Regions from separate parts of the Streptomyces sp. NPDC059875 genome, predicted to be linked through region 4. Evidence: riboswitches for the same ligand, from Rfam matches in the RefSeq annotation. Region 4 holds a riboswitch; each other region holds the start of a gene.
What was found. Region 4 has a riboswitch for cyclic di-AMP ahead of ACFV9D_RS01790 (peptidoglycan DD-metalloendopeptidase family protein). Riboswitches for the same ligand answer to the same signal wherever they lie in the genome.
Positions count from the first base shown of each region.

Region 1: it holds a riboswitch for cyclic di-AMP, as region 4 does, so the genes downstream of both, ACFV9D_RS33620 (transglycosylase SLT domain-containing protein) here and ACFV9D_RS01790 (peptidoglycan DD-metalloendopeptidase family protein) in region 4, are expected to answer to the same signal.
Region 2: it holds a riboswitch for cyclic di-AMP, as region 4 does, so the genes downstream of both, ACFV9D_RS04360 (C40 family peptidase) here and ACFV9D_RS01790 (peptidoglycan DD-metalloendopeptidase family protein) in region 4, are expected to answer to the same signal.
Region 3: it holds a riboswitch for cyclic di-AMP, as region 4 does, so the genes downstream of both, ACFV9D_RS07060 (transglycosylase family protein) here and ACFV9D_RS01790 (peptidoglycan DD-metalloendopeptidase family protein) in region 4, are expected to answer to the same signal.

Region 1 covers NZ_JBHWJZ010000041.1:8,230-11,472, reverse strand. The annotation lists gene ACFV9D_RS33625 (phosphocholine-specific phospholipase C) at 1-1,306, shown strand, start outside; cyclic di-AMP (ydaO/yuaA leader) riboswitch at 1,589-1,775, shown strand; gene ACFV9D_RS33620 (transglycosylase SLT domain-containing protein) at 1,780-2,655, shown strand; gene ACFV9D_RS33615 (hypothetical protein) at 2,746-3,174, opposite strand.
Region 2 covers NZ_JBHWJZ010000003.1:79,257-82,499, reverse strand. The annotation lists gene ACFV9D_RS04370 (ATP-dependent Clp protease proteolytic subunit) at 1-575, shown strand, start outside; gene ACFV9D_RS04365 (hypothetical protein) at 583-888, shown strand; cyclic di-AMP (ydaO/yuaA leader) riboswitch at 1,202-1,399, shown strand; gene ACFV9D_RS04360 (C40 family peptidase) at 1,403-1,876, shown strand; gene ACFV9D_RS04355 (LysE family translocator) at 1,990-2,619, opposite strand; gene ACFV9D_RS04350 (LysR family transcriptional regulator) at 2,692-3,243, shown strand, end outside.
Region 3 covers NZ_JBHWJZ010000004.1:257,362-260,604, reverse strand. The annotation lists gene eno (phosphopyruvate hydratase) at 1-1,082, opposite strand, end outside; gene ACFV9D_RS07060 (transglycosylase family protein) at 1,373-2,068, opposite strand; cyclic di-AMP (ydaO/yuaA leader) riboswitch at 2,072-2,247, opposite strand; gene ACFV9D_RS07055 (transglycosylase family protein) at 2,513-3,243, opposite strand, start outside.
Region 4 covers NZ_JBHWJZ010000001.1:446,852-450,094, reverse strand. The annotation lists gene ACFV9D_RS01795 (tyrosine-protein phosphatase) at 1-795, opposite strand, end outside; cyclic di-AMP (ydaO/yuaA leader) riboswitch at 1,145-1,333, shown strand; gene ACFV9D_RS01790 (peptidoglycan DD-metalloendopeptidase family protein) at 1,338-2,309, shown strand; gene ACFV9D_RS01785 (SGNH/GDSL hydrolase family protein) at 2,473-3,243, shown strand, end outside.

The DNA of each region.
Region 1 (3,243 bases), on a different contig from region 4:
CACCGACGCGCGCCCCGGCGACCCGCTGTACGACCGCGGGATGGGATCGGTGCCCAAGGTCACCGGCTCCACCCCGGACGACATCGCCGCCGCGATCCGCGCCGATGTCGTCGCCGGGACGCTTCCGCAGGTCTCCTGGGTGGTCGCGAGCGAGGCGTTCTCCGAGCACCCCTACGCCCCGCCCGGTGACGGCGCGCACTTCGTCGACCTCGTCTACCGCGCGCTGGCCGCGAACCCCGAGGTCTTCGACTCGACGGTGCTGTTCCTCAACTACGACGAGAACGACGGGTTCTTCGACCACGTGCCGCCTCCGGTCGCCCCGCCCGACACCCCCGGCGAGTACATCGACGGCGTGCCGATCGGGCTGGGCTTCCGCGTCCCGATGCTCGTCATGTCGCCGTGGACGCGCGGCGGCTGGGTCAGCTCGGAGGTCTTCGACCACACCTCCGTCCTGCGCTTCATGGAGACCTGGACGGCAGCTCTCGGCACCCCCGCCACCTGCCCGAACATCAGCGCCTGGCGGCGGAAGGTCACCGGCGACCTGACGGGCGTCTTCGACTTCGCGCGCCCGGTGTACGGCGTCCCCTCGGGCCTTCCCTCCACCGCCAAGGTCATCGGGCAGTCCAACTGCGCCCCGCTGCCCAATCCGGTGCCGCAGGACAACGCCCTGCCCGCGCAGGAGTCCGGCACCCGCCCGGCGCGCGCCGTGCCCTACCAGGTCAACGGGAACCTCGACCGGTTCGAGTTCGGGGATGCGGGCAAGATCCTCGCCTGGTTCTCGATGACGAACCAGGGCGCGCAGGCGAAGCGTGCCGCGCACTTCACGATCCATCCGCACCAGCACCGGGAGACGGCGGCCTGGCAGTACACGGTCGACCCGGGCGCGACATCCACGGACTACTTCAACATCGGGCTCGGGTCCGGGTCGGGCAAGTACGACATCTCGATGATGGGCCCCAACCGCTTCCTGCGGCGCTTCATCGGCGACGCCTCGAAGGCGGGCAAGTCGATCGAGGTGGCGGCGCGGTTCGCGACCGAGCCGGGCACCGGGAAGACGGCGATCTACTTCAAGATGACCAACACCTCCGCCGCCCCGGTGACCTTCACCATCCGCTCGAACGCCTACCGCACGGACGGGCCGTGGACGTACACGGTCGCCGCGAACTCCTCGCGTGAGGACTTCTTCAACGCCGTCGCGTACCACAACGGCTGGTACGACTTCACGATCCTCGCCGACGTCGACGGCACCTGGTCGCGCCGCTACACCGGCCACATCGAGACGGGCGCGGCGAGCATCACGGGCTGACGTACAGCCACAGTTCCCACTAAAAGGGATACAAGGGATGCAAGGGATATCACTCGCCCTTGCATCCCTTTTCTCAACTCAGCTGAATTTACCGTAATGACCGATTTGGCACTCCGGGTGAGATGAATCACCAGGGGGTGGCGACGATCTTCCGGCACGTTCCGTTCCCTTGTCCTTCAAGGAAGTTCGGCGCGGAGGGCGGGGCGAACAGGGCCGTCGTGAATTACCCGGGTACGCGGCGTCTTGTTTCGGCCGACATTTCTCGCCTACGGTCACCTCGACCCGGATGGATCGCCGAATCCTGCCACCGTCCGGAAATACCGATCATTCACCCGAAGGCAGGAGCGGGGGACCCACGTATTCGCCGGTACGGATTATCCGGAACGGCTCGGGGTGAAGTCGCACGTGTGCGGCCGGGCATCTCCAGCCCGAACCCGACAGCTCACCCCGCAGGCGCCGGAGAGGAATGCGACATGCCCGCACACGGTAAGCACCGGCGCCCCAAGCGACGTCCCCTGACCCGCGGTATCGCCCTGGCCAGCACGGGTGGCGCGGCACTGGCCCTGCCCCTGGTCGCCACGGCCACCGCGCACGCGGCGCCCGCCACGACCCCCGAGACCGCCCCCGCCAAGACGACCGTCTTCAGCGCCCCGGCGAAGATCGTGGAATCAATTCCCGCCGCCCAGAATTCCGCCGCCAAGACCTATAAGGTCGTTCGCGGCGACTCCCTTTCGGTGATCGCGCACGAGCAGGGTGTGAAGGGTGGCTGGCAGGCCCTGTACCGAGCGAATCGCAGCGCCGTGGGTGACAACCCGTCACTTATCCACCCCGGCCTCGAACTGACGCTCCGCGGGAAATCCGCCACCGCTCCGAAGAAGCCGAAGTCCGCCGCGCGCACGGAGACCGACCGGGCCGACCGCTCGCAGCAGCGGAGCGCCACTCCCGCCAAGGCGGCTCCCGCGAAGAAGGCCCCCGCGGCCTCCGCCGCCGCGCCCGCTGCGGCCGCCCCTGCGGCCGCCAAGAGCTACACCAACGACCTCGACGGCTGGATCCGCGAGTCCCTCGACGTCATGGCGAAGTACGGCATTCCGGGCACGTACGAGGGCATCCACCGCAACATCATGCGCGAGTCCTCCGGCAACCCGCAGGCCATCAACCTGTGGGACTCGAACGCCGTCAAGGGCACCCCGTCCAAGGGTCTCCTGCAGGTCATCGAGCCGACCTTCCTGGCCTACCACGTGCCCGGCACGTCGATGGACCTGTTCGACCCGGTCGCCAACATCACCGCGGCCTGCAACTACGCCGCGGACCGCTACGGCTCCATCGACAACGTCAACGGGGCGTACTGACCCTCGATCCGCGTCGACTCCACGCCCCGGCCCCGGTCCCTCCTGGGCCGGGGCTTCGGCGTCCCGCCAGGGTCGCGGAGGGGACAGGGCCTAGCGACGCCGCCGCGTGCCCGACAACCAGGAGTGGTGGTGTGTGCGTCCCAGGACGTCCCCGCTGTGGGCGGCCGCCACACCACCGATCACCGGCGTGGCAAGGAGGGTGAGCAACATCGGCCCGTAGCCTCCGTCGCTGCCGACCGCCACCACAACGGTTTGGCCCAGGAACACGGTGCTCGCGACAAGGCCGGCGAGCAGACCCCGCAGCGGAGCCCGAGCGGCCACCCATTCAGGCGACAGTCCCAGGGCCACACCGGTCACCGCACCGAGCAGAACCCCGATCACCAGGCTTCCGCCCACTGCGACAACGCCACGCATGAGACCCGCCACACCGCCTGGGTACGCCCCGGTGGAGAGCCACATCGCGGCACCGACGAGCCATAGCGAGCCGAAGGCGATCGCCGACACCAAGCCGATGCGCACCCCGAGCCGAACACCTCGCCGAGCCACCTGTCCGACCATCACGCACCTCCGAGACGTGGCACTCACCGG
Region 2 (3,243 bases), on a different contig from region 4:
GCAGCCGGACCCTCGACCCGTACTCCAAGCTGCTGGAGGAGCGGATCGTCTTCCTCGGCACACCGATCGACGAGACCTCGGCCAACGACGTCATCGCCCAGCTCCTGCACCTGGAGTACGCCGACCCGGACCGGGACATCTCGCTCTACATCAACTCCCCCGGCGGCTCGCTCAGCGCCATGTCCGCGATCTACGACACGATGCAGGTCGTCACCTGTGATGTGGAGACCACCTGCCTCGGTCAGGCGGCCTCGACCGCCGCCGTGCTGCTCGCGGCCGGCGCGCCCGGGAAACGGCTCGCGCTGCCCGGCGCCCGGGTCGTGCTCCAGCAGCCCACGATGGACGAGCCGTTGCAGGGGCAGCCCAGCGATCTCGACATCCAGGCACGGGAATTGCTCCGGCTGCGCGCGATGGTGGCCGGGATGCTGGTCACCCACACCGGACAGAGCCGCGAGCGGATCGACGCCGACATCGACCGCATCACCGTGCTCGACGCACCGGGCGCCACCGCGTACGGCCTGGTGGATCACGTGATCCAGAACCGCGGGGCGTCCGGTGGCGCCGGGGCGAGGTGAGCCGGGGATGGTGCCCGAGCTGCCGCCGCTGCCCGCCCTGACACGCGCCGAGGGCGAGTTCGTCGACGCCTATCTCGAAGTCGTCGACCTCCTCGGTCGCATCAATCCATCCAGGACATCGCATACTTATGGGGCACTCAGAGCGGCTCAGGCCCTGGTGGGACGGGCGACCGCCCTGCGCGACGCGCTGACGGCGATGCATGTACGCGGCGAGAGCGAGGTGCACGCGGAGACATTGGCCCGCGCGCTGCGGGTGTTGGACGGGGGGCGCCGCACGGAGCGGGTCACCGTCCCCGAACCACCGGCGAGTTGACAGTTCGGCGTGTCGTGTCGAGGTCCACTTGGGGCATCGCGGCCACGGAAATCCTCCCCCGTTCGGCGTAGTCGACGAATCGACTTATGTGCGGGGTGAGTTGCGCAACAGGTGTACACATCTGGCGGAATCGGGCGTTCCACCCCTGGTACGGAGCTCATCAGCCAAACCTCCGAAGATCACGAAACCTGTCTGTCCACCCGAATGGATCAGTCGTGAGGAGCCTCACATATCGCCGTTTCAACTCGGTTTTCGACCAAGTTCGGGTCAAGATCCCTGACGACGACAAGCCCCCGCCACCGCGGCGGGGCGGTCCGGGCGGACGCCGAGTCCTGCCGCTGTCCCGGATGTCTGGTCGACAGGAGTGGATCGGCAGGAGTGGAGGACCCGAGCAGTACGGGACGGCCGGCCAGTGGGGCCGTTCCTCGGGGTGAAGCCGCAGCCGCGGCCGGGCAACTTCGCCAGTCCGAACCCGACAGGTCATCCTTCACAGGCGGCTGACGAAGGGTTGCGCATGACTGCGCAGATTCATGTCCCGTCCCTGCTGTCCCGGGCCGGAGCCGTCTCGGCTCTCACCCTCGCCGCCGTCGGCGGCACGATGCTGGCGCCGGGCGCCGCGTCGGAGGCCCAGGCCGCGACCACGTACGCCGGCAAGGCGCTCGGTATCGCGGCCTCGAAGAAGGGATCGCCCTACAAGTACGGAGCGTCCGGACCCACTCGGTTCGACTGCTCGGGGCTCACGCTCTACTCGTACAAGAAGGCGGGCAAGTCGCTGCCACGTACCGCGCAGCAGCAGTACAACAAGACCCGGCACATCTCCGCCTCCAGCAGGAAGCAGGGGGACCTGGTCTTCTTCCACTCGGGTGGAAGGGTCTACCACGTGGGCATCTACGCCGGGAACAACAAGATCTGGCACTCGCCCAAGACGGGTTCCTGGGTGAAGCTCGACAAGATCTGGTCGTCCAAGGTCTATTACGGACGGGTCTGATGACCGCCCGACCGGCCGGCCTGCTGAGCAGCTGAGCAGCTGAGCAGCTGACCAGCTGACGAGTGCCGTCACGGGGGGGTGCGGTGGCGCCGCCGCACCCTCACGCAGCGGCCTCAATTCCCCGCGAGGGGCGCCGAGAGCAGGGTCAGCCCGAGGGCGGCGAGCGCGCCGCCCGTCACCCCCTGCACGGTCCTGGCCGTCCGCGGACGCCGCAGCCAGTGACCGAGCCGGTCCACCAGGACCGCCACCAGCGGGAACCACAGCAGGGCCAGCAGCACCACGATCGACGCCAGGAGCAGCGTGCGCGGCACGACCGCGACGCCGTCCGGCACGAACTGCGGCAGCAGACTCAGAAACAGCACCGGTGCCTTCGGGTTGAGCACATTGGCCAGGAATCCCTGGCGCAGGGCCCGCCCGACGGCCCGCTCGCCCGCGGTGTCCACGGGCGTGCCGGCGGTCGTCCGCAGCGCGCCGCGCAGCGCCTGCACGCCGAGGTACAGCACGTACGCGCCGCCGGCGATCTGCAGGACGCGGTAGAGCACCGGCACGGCGATCAGTACGGCCGCGAGCCCCGCCACCGCGAGGGCGGTGTGCACCAGGAGCCCGCCCGCCACGCCGACGGCGCTGGCCACCCCGGCCCGCCGCGAGGCGAGCGCGCTCCGTACGACGACCGTGAAGTCCGCGCCCGGCATGGCCACCATGCCCGCCGCGACCCCGATGAAGGCGATCAGCTGTCCGTCCATGACCCCAGCGTGCCCGCCTCGAGCCTTTAGTGTGTAGATGCAATCTTCTGGGTCTGCCCAAAGGAATCCTTAATGCAGGATCTCGTGCGGCTCGCGGCACTGGTGGCGGTCGCCGAGGACGGCTCGATCACCCGGGCCGCCGCCCGGCTCGGCTACACCCCGCCCGCGCTCTCGCAGCAGCTCGCCAAACTCGAACGGGAGGCGGGTGCCGCGCTGCTCGTCCGGCATCACCGCGGCGCACGGCTGACGCCCGCGGGTGAGCTGCTCGCCGCCCGGGCCCGCCGGGTCCTGGACGAGATGGAGCGGGCGCGTCATGAACTGGCGCAGCTCAGCGGGCTCTCCGGCGGGCAGCTCCGGGTCGGCACCTTCACGACCGTGGGCATCCATCTGCTGCCACCGGTCCTGAGCGCGTTCCGCCGGGCCCATCCGGACGTGGAGCTGACGGTCGCCGAGTACGAGCCGCCCGGCGGGGTGGTCGCCGTGGCCGAGGGCGAGGTCGATCTGGCGCTCACCCACACCTACGAGCCCGCGGAGCCCGCCCCGCTGCCGCCGGGGGTCGTGCTCGAACCCCTGCTGGTCGAGGAGTTGGTCCTGGTCACGGCCCCGGGCCATGTCCTGGCGGGA
Region 3 (3,243 bases), on a different contig from region 4:
CACTTGAAGCCGTTGCGCTGGGCCAGCTCGACGGCGTCCAGGGTCTCGGTCAGCGAACCGATCTGGTTGACCTTGACGAGCAGGGCGTTGGCGGCGCCCTCCTCGATGCCGCGGGCCAGGCGCTCCGGGTTGGTGACGAACAGGTCGTCGCCGACGATCTGGACCTTGGTGCCCAGCTTGTCCGTGAGGACCTTCCAGCCGGCCCAGTCGTCCTCGAACAGCGGGTCCTCGATGGAGACCAGCGGGTACGCGGAGACGAGCTCCTCGTAGTACTCGGTCATCTCGGCGGCCGAGCGGGACTTGCCCTCGAACTCGTACGAGCCGTCCTTGTAGAACTCGGACGCGGCGACGTCGAGCGCCAGCGCGATGTCCTTGCCCGGGACGTAACCGGCCTGCTTGATGGCCTCGAGGATGAGGTCGAGCGCCTCGCGGTTGGAGTCCAGGTTCGGGGCGAAGCCGCCCTCGTCGCCGAGGCCGGTGGACAGGCCCTTGGTCTTCAGGACGGACTTGAGGGTGTGGTAGACCTCGGTGCCCCAGCGCAGGGCCTCGGAGAAGGACTCCGCGCCGATCGGGGCGATCATGAACTCCTGGATGTCCACGTTGGAGTCGGCGTGCGAGCCGCCGTTCAGGATGTTCATCATCGGAACGGGCAGCAGGTGCGCGTTCGGGCCGCCCAGGTAGCGGAAGAGCGGGAGGTCGGAGGCCTCGGAGGCGGCGTGCGCGACGGCGAGGGAGACGCCGAGGATGGCGTTGGCGCCGAGCGAGGCCTTGTTGTCGGTGGCGTCCAGGTCGAACATGGCCTGGTCGATGAGGCGCTGCTCGGTGGCGTCGTAGCCGACGAGCTCCGGGCCGATCTGCTCGATCACGGCGAGGACGGCCTTCTCGACGCCCTTGCCCTGGTAGCGGTTCTTGTCTCCGTCACGGAGCTCAATGGCCTCGAACGCACCGGTGGAGGCACCGGACGGAACGGCAGCACGGCCGGTGCTGCCGTCGTCGAGGCCGACCTCGACCTCGACCGTGGGGTTGCCTCGGGAGTCCAGGATTTCCCGGGCTACGACGACGTCGATGGACGGCACGAGCATCTCCTTCTGGGATGTGACGCTAGATGTGACGCAAGCTGTGCAGGGTCGCTTTGGCCTTGCGACAAGAGCCTAACCGGCTCTGGGGCTCCAGCCAGCCGGGCGCCCGCCCCCTGGGACGAAAAAGGACCCAAGGGCATGCATCAGGGGACGAACGACCCCGAAGCTACCCTTCGGTAACGCGGAAACCCCGGCCCGACGCGCACGGGGGAAGAGCACGTCGGACCGGGGTGGTCACCGCGGGAGGGTCGGAGGGGCCGCGTGAGCCGCCGGACTCACGCGAACCGCCGGGCTCACTTCAGGTGAAGCTGCTGGCCCGGGTAGATCAGGTCGGCGTCCTCGACGACGTCCTTGTTGAGCTCGAAGAGCTTCTCCCAGCCGCCCTTGACGTCGTGGGCGGCGGCGATCTTGCTCAGGGTGTCACCGGCGACGACCTTGTACTCGCCGTCACCCTTCTTGACCTTCTTGCCGGTCGGGGTGGTGACGGTCTTCTTCGCGTCGGCCTTCGGCGCGGTCCGCTGCTCGCTGCGGGTCGTCGGCTGCTCGGCCTGACGCTCCTGCTGCTTCGGGGCGGCCGGCTGGGCCGGCGCGCTCTCGGCGGCACCACCGGTGTAGGCGGCGCTGGAGAGGCCCACGCCACAGCTCGGCCAGGCGCCCTTGCCCTGGCCGGCCAGGACCTTCTCGGCGACGGCGATCTGCTGCGACTTCGAGGCCTGGTCGGCGGTGGCGGCGTACGCGGTGCCACCGTAGGCGGCCCAGGTGGAGGCGGAGAACTGCAGGCCGCCGTAGTAGCCGTTGCCGGTGTTGATGGACCAGTTGCCGCCGGACTCGCACTGGGCGACGGCGTCCCACTCGGAGGCGGTGGCGGCCGAGGCGGACCCGGCGGTCATCAGCGGGGCGGCGACGGCGACACCGGCGACACCGGCGAGGGCGACGGCGCGGGTGGCCTTGGAGGGACGACGGTGTTTGCCCTTGGCGGAAAACAGCATGGGACTTCTCCTCACCGACGCCTGCGAGGTGAGCTGTCGGGTTCGGGCCATGTGAGTTGCCCGGCCGCGCGACCTAGCGCGCGGCTTCACCCCAAGCCGCTCCGTCGGCCGTCTGTCTCAACGGCCGGGGGCGGCACTTACCTTGGGTCCCCCGCTCCTGCCTTCGGCGCTCGACGCGACGACTGTTCCCATCGGCCGACGGCAGGATTCGGCGTTTCGGTCGACGGGGCCCGCGGTGGCGAGCGGTGACGACCGTAGACACAGACCTCTCCGAAGTTCAAAGACGTCCATTGGGGAAAAATCGGCCCTACTCGCTTCGGGACGAAGGGTGTTTACGCAGGTGAGAGGTGACGGAAGCAAAGTTTGCGGACGCGACACGCCAGTTGAGACAAAGAGACCCATGTCTCACTTGCACAGAACCGGACATACGACCCCGAACTACCCCTACTTCACGGGGAGACCGATCGTCAGATCGAGGCTCTGGCCAGGGAGGATGAGGTCCGGGTCGGCGCCCACCGTCGAGCGGTTGGCGTCGTAGAGGGCGCCCCAGCCGCCCGGGAGTTCGTTCTCCCGAGCAATGTCGGTGAGGTTGTCGCCCGGCTTGACGGTGTATTCGCCCGAAGTGCCCTTGGTGTCCGTAACGTCCTTGCCGGCCTCGGCACCCTTGCCGCTCTCGGCATCCTCGGCGCCCTCGACATCCGTTACATCCGCACTGTCCGGATTCGTCACATCCGTACCAGGGGTGGCGTCCTGTGTCGGTGCGTCAGTCGGCGAGGCGTGTCGACCCTTTTCGCCATTCTTGTCCGGATTGAGCGTCTCCTCCGGAGCTGCGTCGCCCCGGTGCTTGCCGGTGCCCGGCGTCGTCACCGGCGCGGAGGGCGTGACGAGCGTCTCGGGGGTGGTGCCCGGGGTCGGGGTCGAAGGCGGGGTGGCCCCGGGGGTGACGGGCGACTCAGGGGTGGCGGCGTCGGGCGTGGCGGCTTCGGGGGTGAGCGGGAGGCCGGCGGTCCGGTTCGACTCCGCGACGGGACCCGTGGGCTCCGCCGGCGTGACCGCAGGGCCCGGGTCGACACCGGGCGCGGCGCCGTCGTTCGCCAGCCCCGCGATCGGGGCACAGGTGGCCCACTGCGTGGACCCCGCGGCGAGCGCCTTTTCGGCCACCGCGATCTGCTGCG
Region 4 (3,243 bases):
CCGTTCGCGCAGCCGCGCCCGGGTCTCCGGGCTGAGCTTCAGGCCGTCCGAGAGGTAGCTCTCGACCGTGCCCCAGGTCTGCTCGATCGTCTCGAACGCGGCCCGCAGATACTCCAGGCGCGCGTCGAAGAGCGGGCTGAGCAGCTCCATCACCTCGGGCGACATGGCGTCCGCGGAGGTGGAGCTGCGGCGTACCTTGTACCGGCGGTGCGGGTCGTTCGACTTCACGTAGTCGGCCTCGATCGCCTCGCGCTCGACCCCCACCGCGAGCAGCGAGATGGCGATGGCCAGCCCCGCCCGGTCCTTTCCGGCCGCGCAGTGCATCAGCGCGGGGACGCTGTCCTCGGCCATCGCGTACAGGATGCGGCTGTGCTCCGCGGTCCGCTCGACAATCATCTTCCGGTACGAATCGGACATTCGGTCGGCCGCCTTGCCGTCGCCGAGGGCGGCGCGGAGCTGCTCCAGTTCACCGGTGCTGACCAGCTTCCAGAATTCCTTGCCGTCGGCCGGGTCGTTGAGCGGTATGTTCACGTTCCGTACGCCGGGAAGTTCGACGTCCAGCCCCTCGACCTTCCGGTCCGCGTGGTTGCGGAAGTCGAAGATCGTGTGCAGCTCGAGGGTGGCCAGGAAGGCCGCGTCCTCCTCGGTGGCATGCGCGAGGTGGCCGCTGCGGAAGAGGCGTCCGAACCGCACCGATCCGCCGTCCACGGTCGGCAGGCCGCCCACGTCCCGGAAGTTGCGCACCCCGGTGAGCTCGGGTTCGGTCGACGGGACCTGCGGCAGCTGCTGCGTCACGAGTGCTCCTGAGGGTTGACGGATCGAGATCGGTTCCTGGGGCAATCATCCCGGGTGCGGCCGTTCTCGTGCACCCCCGGGTCAGGGAATGGGTGTTCTGTCCGAATTGAGCCCTTCGATATAACGCGCCCTGGTTGCAGGGGAGATGGGCTTCGGCGCGTGAGCAGCGTCATAAAGGTGACGGACCGTGCCTGATCGTCTTGCGCAATCCCCGTACCGGAAAAGGAAATCGAGGTTCCGTCATCCACGGAGGGTGACCGGAATTCGTTGCGAATATCAAGCCCGGGAATGCGTGCGGAAAACGGTGGCTTGTTCGCGCCGACCCCGCTCGTCTAGCGTCACCGTCAATCCGGTCGGACCGCCGAATCCTGCCACCGTCCGGAATCCGCACCCACCCACGTATGGCAGGAGCGGGGGACCCAGGTAAGTACGCCGAACCGGTCGATCCGGACGGCTCGGGGTGAAGTCGCGTGAGAACGCGGCCGGACATCTCCAGTCCGAACCCGACAGCTCACCTCGCAGGCGACGGAGAGGAATTCGCCATGCCCGCGAAGGGTAAGCACCGCCGTCCCAAGGTCAACCCGATCACGCGCGGATTCGTCGCCGCCGGCACCGGTGGTGCCGTCGTCGCCCTGCCGCTCCTCGGTGCGACCGGAGCCCACGCCGCCGACAAGGGCGCCCCGACCGTGACGCCCGAGCAGGCCGTCGCCGCCGTCGCCGCGGCTCCGTCCACCGCCCCGGCCGCCGCTCCCGCAGCGAAGGTGAAGACGTACTCCGTCGTCCCCGGCGACTACCTGTCCAAGATCGCCGCTGAGCACCACCTGGCCGGCGGCTGGAAGAAGCTCTACGAGGACAACCGCCAGGTCGTCGGCGAGAACCCCTCGCTGATCCACCCCGGCATGAAGCTCACCCTCGGCGCCAAGTCGACGGCCAAGGCCGCAGCGCCCAAGGCCAAGGCCCCCAAGGCCGCTCCGAAGGCCGCGCCCAAGGCGGAGAAGTCCTCCGCGGATTCCGCCGAGTCGCGCAGCTCGCGCAGCAGCGACCGCAGCACTCCGGAGTCCACGCCGGCTTCCCAGCCCGCGCAGTCCGCCCCCGCGCAGGCCTCGTCCTCCGGTTGGGTCGCCCCGGTCAGCGGTGGCGTCTCCACCCCGTACCGCGCGTCCGGCGCGATGTGGTCCTCCGGCTACCACACCGGTGTCGACTTCATCGCCTCCTCGGGTACCTCGGTCAAGGCCGTCGGCGCGGGCACCGTCTACTCCGCGGGCAACAGCGGCTCGTACGGCAACGAGGTCGTCATCCAGCACGCCGACGGCACGTTCTCGCAGTACGCCCACCTCTCCTCCCTGGGCGTCTCCGCCGGGCAGACCGTCGCGGGCGGCCAGGAGATCGGTCTCTCCGGCTCGACCGGCAACTCCACCGGTCCGCACCTGCACTTCGAGATCCGCACCGGACCGAGCTACGGCTCGGACGTCGACCCGCTGGCCTACCTGCGCTCGCACGGCGTCTCCATCTGACGTACACCCAGCACCCGAAGGGGCCCGGCACCTGTGTGCCGGGCCCCTTCGGGTTCCGTCGTATTCCGGCTTGGCGGAATCTTGACCGGTGGCGTATCTCACCCGGCGTCAACCCCTCCTTACGGTCGCGTAGGTCACACCCGTGAGGGAAAGATGAGCTCTCGTGGCAGACGATTCGAGAGCAAGAGACATGGACGTATTCGGGTCGTACGCGGCGATCGGTGACAGCTTCACCGAGGGTGTCGGAGACCCGGGGCCCGATGGGAAGTACGTGGGCTGGGCGGACCGCTTCGCGGTCCTGCTCGCCGACCAGCTGCCGGAGCACGACGCATTCCGTTACGCCAACCTGGCCGTACGCGGCCGCCTCCTCGACCAGATCGTGGAGGAGCAGGTCCCCAGGGCGAAGGAACTCGCCCCCGACCTGGTGAGCTTCTGCGCGGGGGGCAACGACATCATCCGCCCGGGCACCGACCCGGACGACGTCGCCGAGCGTTTCGAGCGCGCCGTCGCCGATCTGACCTCTGCCGTCGGCACGGTCATGGTGACGACCGGCTTCGACACCCGCGACGTACCCGTGCTGCGCCATCTGCGCGGCAAGATCGCCACGTACACGGCTCATGTGCGGGCCATCGCGGACCGCTACGACTGCCCGGTCCTGGACCTGTGGTCGCTCAAGTCGGTGCAGGACAGGCGGGCTTGGGACGACGACCGACTGCACCTCTCGCCCGAGGGCCACACCCGGGTCGCGCTGCGCGCAGCCCAGGTCCTCGGCATGGAGGTGCCCGCCGACCCGGACCAGCCGTGGCCCCCGCTGCCGCCGAGGCGCACTCTGGAGGTGCGCCGCGACGACGTCCAATGGGCCAAGGAGTACCTCGTCCCGTGGATCGGGCGGCGCCTGCGGGGCGAGAGCTCGGGGGATCACGTGGAGGCCAAG